DNA from 2 places in the Flavobacterium sp. UBA4854 genome. Region 1 is predicted to be linked to the other one. Evidence: riboswitches for the same ligand, from Rfam matches in the RefSeq annotation. Region 1 holds a riboswitch; the other holds the start of a gene.
The links. Region 1 has a riboswitch for cobalamin ahead of B3J44_RS10205 (TonB-dependent receptor). Riboswitches for the same ligand answer to the same signal wherever they lie in the genome.
Positions count from the first base shown of each region.

Region 2: linked by a shared signal. The riboswitch ahead of B3J44_RS05410 (TonB-dependent receptor plug domain-containing protein) and the one ahead of B3J44_RS10205 (TonB-dependent receptor) in region 1 are both predicted to bind cobalamin.

Region 1 is NZ_DHEI01000071.1:6,896-10,070, reverse strand. It holds gene B3J44_RS10215 (hypothetical protein) at 1-438, opposite strand, end outside; gene B3J44_RS10210 (YybH family protein) at 674-1,579, shown strand; cobalamin riboswitch at 1,627-1,830, shown strand; gene B3J44_RS10205 (TonB-dependent receptor) at 1,955-3,106, shown strand.
Region 2 is NZ_DHEI01000040.1:39,447-42,621, reverse strand. It holds gene cobT (nicotinate-nucleotide--dimethylbenzimidazole phosphoribosyltransferase) at 1-261, shown strand, start outside; gene B3J44_RS05420 (adenosylcobinamide-GDP ribazoletransferase) at 399-1,184, shown strand; gene cobC (alpha-ribazole phosphatase) at 1,169-1,702, shown strand; cobalamin riboswitch at 1,768-1,976, shown strand; gene B3J44_RS05410 (TonB-dependent receptor plug domain-containing protein) at 2,004-3,175, shown strand, end outside.

The DNA.
Region 1 (3,175 bases):
TCCTTTTACCAAGTTTATTTTTACGCTTTTAAAGTCGCCAGTTAAAAATACTTCGGGTTCGATTACTTTGTCGTTTAAATATACTTTTACTTTATCGCCGTCTACAAAAGCTGCATCGCGATACATAATAGTTGATGTAACCGCTGTAGTGTTGAAATTGCCTAAAAATTGATTTCTTCTATAAAAAATGCCTTCAACATTAGCCTCTGGTTTGTATAGATTTTGATCTTTAAACAATTCGTCTGGATTAACTTGTAACGGCGCAGGTTTCTCAATAGGAGCAGGCGCGTTTTCTTTTGGCGCTGCTTCTTTAGGAGGAACAACTTCTTTTTTTGTGGCGTCTTTTGCCGGAATAGGCTTGAATTTATTATCAATTTCCTGTGCAAAACTGTGCAGTGAAAAAGAAATAAAGGCAATTATAAAAAATATTTTTTTCATCTTTTGTATATATTAATCTTGAAGGGTTGATGTAAAGATTAGATGCATCGTAATCTTTTATATAAACATTTTATAGAACTAATTATTGCCCAATAAGATGCAATTTTTCTAAAAATTAACTTTATATTTTATAAAAACAGGTTTCGGCTGAAGCAGTTTTTAAATGCAATTTTAGGTTTTTAAAATTTTGATTATCAATGTTGTATCTTTATGTTTTAATCAAATGTAATAAGATATGATTAAGTTAAGTTTAGCCTTTCTTTTTTTTGTAGTTAGTGTTTTTTCTCAAGAAAATAAAACAGACTCAGATGTTAGAAAACAAATTGAAGATTATAATGCTGCTTTTGCGGCTGCCTTATTTGAAAACAATAAGGACATGATGCTAAAATTCTATACAGATCAATCTGTGTTAATGCCAGAACATAGTAGGCAAAGAGTTGGAAAGAAGATGATTGCGGCGTTTTATGAACAATGGTTAGATCAGGCAAAAGTCAATTCTTTTCAAAAGACTATTTTAGAATTGCAGGATTTTGGAAATTATATTCTAGAAATAGGAAATTTTACTGAAAACCTGCACTTAAAAGACTTAAAACCGTACGCTTATTTAGGAAAATATATGGTTTTATGGAAAAAAACGTCTAAAAATAAAATGACTATCGCAGCAGAAATTTGGGGCGCTAATAGCTATTTTGATGATAGATTTATTCCTGAAATTGATGACACAGCCGTTCCTTTAACAAAAGAGTACACTTCGTCAGATAAATTGATTAATGAGGTAATAGAAAGAAACGGTTCTATTAAAAATTTGGTTCAGAATAGACTGGGAGCAGAGCATGCTAAAATATTCACGCCAGATGCGATGTATTTAACGTACTATACGCCAATTCTTTCTGGAGAAAAAGATATTACAGCTTATTTTACAGAGCATGAAAAACCTGGAACTTTAAAAATTGAACAAATTTCCATTCAGACTTCGGGAGTTATTGTCACAAAAAAGGCCATTGTAGAATTTGGATTTTATAATGTCGATTGGCGTGACGGAACCAACCACGGAAACGTTAAAGGAAAAAGTATAAACGTCTGGAAAAGAAACGAAAAAGGAACGTTAATGCTTTTTAGACAAATGGTAAATCATGATTAAAAACTAAAAAACCGACTTCTAACTTGCAGACGCCATAGTTGAGTTATATCTTTGCGACTGATTTTGGTCTGTTTTTTCAATTCAGAAAAAGCAGTTAAAAGGGAATCAGGTGTAAATCCTGAACAGACCCGCTACTGTAAGTTCTATACAAGTCTTTAAATAGTACTAATGCCATTGTCCCGCTTTGCAGGGTGAGAAGGCCGTTTAAAGATAGAATAAGTCAGGAGACCTGCCACGATCACATAGTTTAAAACTTTCGTGGTATGAAGTTGATGACAAGATAATGACCTGCTATTTAGGATAGTTGGCCTATTTCTATGTTTTTGTAATTACTGCATCACGCAAAGTTTATTTAATAAAATCGTGATGTGTAATTTGAAGAAAACTTTATTTTCTGTTTTTATAGTACTTGTTCCTTTTTTGCTTCATTCTCAAGCGGCGACTGATAGTTCGCGGGTTTTAAAAGAAGTTATTCTAAAAGGAAAACCATATCAGGAAGTAATTCCTGTACAAAGTCTTTCGGGCGTTCTGCTCGAAAATCTTTCCAGTCACAATGTTGCCGATGCGCTTCGCTACTTTGCAGGAACTCAAATCAAAGATTATGGCGGTGTCGGCGGACTCAAGACGGTTGATGTCCGAAACATGGGAACGCATCATGTTGGTGTTTTTTACGACGGAATTCAGCTAGGAAATGCTCAAAACGGCGTAACCGATTTAGGAAAATATTCGCTTGACGACATGGAATCATTAACGATGTATAATGGACAGAAAAGCGAAATCTTTCAGTCGGCAAAAGACTTTGCATCAGCTTCGACTATTTATTTGCGAACCAAACGCCCTGTTTTTACAGGCAATAAAAAAACAAATCTGCTGGTTCGTTACAAAACAATGTCTATCAATTATCATGATCCTTCTTTTAGATGGGAACAAAAGCTGAGCAATAAAGTCAGCATGAGCGTAAGTTCTGAATACATTAAGTCGAATGGACAATATAAATTTAGATATAAAAGAAAAAATCAGGATGGAAGTATTGCCTACGATACTACTGCTACACGATGGAACAGTGATATAGAAGCATTCCGATTTGAATCTGGACTTTATGGAAAAATAAACAAAGGAACTTGGGATGCCAAAGTCTATTATTATGATTCTGAACGCGGTGCACCAGGTGCCATTGTAGAAAATAAGTTTAAAGACGGTTTTAGACAATTTGACAAAAACTTTTTCGGACAATCTTCTCTAACAAAAGATGTTTCAGAAAAATATAAATTCCAGCTAAAGGGAAAATTTGCTTACGATTATACGCATTATATTGCTCGAGATACCACAAATGTTTTAGGAGAAACCGTAACCGAAGGCGCGCAATCTGATGATAGTTATTATCAGCAGGAAGCTTATTTTTCGGCGGTTAATATGTACAGCATTTTGCCAACTTGGGATGTCTCGCTGTCGACCGATTTCCAGTACAATAAATTAAATGCAACTAGAAGAGGCATTCAGACACAGTTTTCTTTTCCGCAGCGTTAAACCGCTTTAGTTTCTCTTGCCACTTCGTATCGATATGAAGGTTTTAAAGTTTTAGGAAATGTACTCGCA
Region 2 (3,175 bases), on a different contig from region 1:
GGTTTTATCTGTACTATTGCTTATCTGATTGCTTTAAAAATAAATCCGAACATACAGCAAAATGCTATTTTTTGTCATTGTTCTGCCGAAAAAGCACATTCAGAATTATTAAATTATTTAGAAGCAAAACCAATTTTAAATCTTGATTTACGTTTGGGAGAAGGAACTGGCTGCGCTGTTGCTTTTCCGATTTTAAAATCGGCCGAGGCTTTTTTAAATGATATGGCTAGTTTTGAGAGCGCGGGAGTAAGTCGTAAATAAACTACTATTTGTCATTTCGACTGAAAGGAGAAATCACACTAGAAACTCGACAAAGATTGACGATTTTCTTTGCGTAATCTTGTGTGATTTCTCCTTTCAGTCGAAATGACAAACTAAATGGAAAACCAATTATATAAATGAAAAAAGAACTACACATTTTCTTCACCTGTTTAATGTTCTACACCAGAATTCCATGTCCAAAAAACATTACGCATCATCCAGATTATTTAAATAAAGCCACAAGATATTTTCCATTTATTGGATGGATTGTTGGAGGTATTTCTTTTTTAGCTTTTTATCTTTTTTCATTTTTTCTTTCTTCGGAAATTGCTGTTATACTAGCAATTATTGCTTCTATTTTAACCACAGGCGCTTTTCACGAAGACGGTTTTGCGGATGTCTGTGATGGTTTTGGCGGAGGCTGGACTAAAGAAAAAATCTTAATGATTATGAAAGACAGTGCAATTGGAGCCTACGGAGCAATCGGATTGGTTTTGCTTTTTTTACTAAAATTTAAATTGCTTTCAGAATCCGTTTTACTTTTTGCTAATAATATTCTTCTCGTTTTCCTTTTGTTTATTTCTGCTCATTCATTGAGTCGACTTGCCGCAATAAGCATTATTTTCACACACGAATATTCTCGTGATGATGCTTCGAGCAAAAGCAAACCAATTGCAAAACAATATACTTGGAAAGAAGTTTTTGGATCTTTCTTTTTTGGCTTAGTGCCGGTAATTGTATTTTCTTATTTCGATTTGAAATTTCTGCTTGCTATTATTCCTGTTTTCATAACGAGATATTTTCTAGCACGCTATTTTCAAAAATGGATTGACGGTTATACTGGAGATTGCCTTGGCGCAACACAGCAAGTTTGCGAAGTTGTATTTTACTTAAGCATTTTATTTTTATGGAAATTTATCTAGTTCGTCATACCGAAACAGTTTGTGAAAAAGGAATTTGTTACGGACAATCTGATGTAGATATTGCAAAACCATTTGACGAAATTTTCAGCAGAATCATTTCAGAATTACCTCCAGAGGCAATTATCTTTTCTAGTCCATTAAAACGTTGTGTTATTTTAGCCAAGCACATTCAAGAAAACATTAAAACCGTTTCTTATCAGGAAGATGAACGATTAAAAGAGATGAATTTTGGCGATTGGGAATTAAAAACTTGGAATGAAATTCCGTCAGAAGAGCTCAATCCTTGGATGGAAGATTTCGTGAATATCAAGGTTTCAAACGGAGAATCTTTTGTTGAATTACATGAAAGAGTTGGCCATTTTTTGTCGGAAACACTTTCAAAACTAAATCAGCCAACTGTAATTGTCGCACATGCAGGAATCATCAGAAGCATTTTATGCCATCAGAGTTCGCTTCCATTAAAAGACGCCTTCAATAATAAAGTTGATTTCGGAGAAGTTATAAAAATCAGTTTTTAATGCTAATTATTTATAATTTTTCATGAAACATAAAACAAATTTGAATAATCAATATTTTTAACTTTATCTTTGCGACAAATTAAGGTTGTGTTTTTAATTTAAAAAATACATTAAAAGGGAATCAAGTATAATTCTTGAGCTGTACCCGCAACTGTAAGCTAAGTTCAAAAAACGAATGCTTGCTGTAAACTACAAACCACTGTCACGCTCCGCGCGATGGGAAGGTAAACAGCAAGACGCAAGCCAGGAGACCTGCCTTTATAACAAATATCAAACTCTCGGGAAAAAGAGTGAAGAAATTATGACTTTAAAAAGATTTTTTACTTTTTGTTTATTTGTTGTGTGCCAGATTATTTCGGCGCAGAACGATTCTATTACCAGTCTGAAAGAAGTTTTTGTTTCAGATAAGAATTTAAAAACCTATTCGGCTTCACAATCTGTTTTAAAACTGAATGATTCTATAATCAATAAAAATGAGGCGCTCCTTACCGATTTATTGAACTTTAATTCGACTTTATATTTTAAAGAATATGGACGAGGAATGCTTTCTACGGTTTCTTTCAGAGGAACAACTTCTTCGCAAACAGCTGTTATCTGGAACGGAATAAACATTAATTCTCAAATGAACGGAAGTACCGATTTTAATACTATTTCGGGCTCAGATTATAATTCAATAAGTGTAAAAGCAGGTGGTGGAAGCGTAATTTATGGAAGCGGCGCAGTTGGAGGCACGGTGCATTTAAACAACGATTTGTTGTTTTTTAATCGTTTTGAGAATAATTTAAGACTAGATTATGGTAGTTTTAATACAATTGGGATTAATTACAAAACTTCTATTTCAAATAAAAAATGGAGCACCCAAATTGGTTTTTCTAAAAACAGCTCAACAAACGATTATAAATACTTAAATCGCTACACGTGGAGAGGTGAACAGCGATGGAACCAAAATGGGCAATACGATATTATTACGTTAAATGCCAATGTGGGCTATAAATTCAATGAAAATCATATTTTAAAACTATACAGCCAGACTTCAAACACTGACCGTAATACCTCTTTGGTTACAGAATCTGAAACGAAAAGCAAATACATAAATGGTTTTAACCGAAATTTATTGGAATATGACGGAAGTTTTGGAAAACTGAAGACTAATTTCAAAACCGCTTACATTTTCGAAAACTATCAATATTTTGCCGATAATTCTTTAAAAAATTACACATACGGAAAAACGGAGAACTTAATTACTAAGCTTGACGTCGATTATCATTTATTTAAAGAGACACATGTAAACGGAATTGTAGATTACAGTCGAACAAATGGTTACGGAACTAGTTTTGGAAGCCACATTCGTGAAATCAGTTCTGCTGCTTTGTTGGTTAGACAAGATTTTGGCGCTAACTGGAAGAACGAACTTGGGGTTAGAAAAGAATTTACAGACAATTACAAATCTCCAGTTTTATTCAATTTAGGATC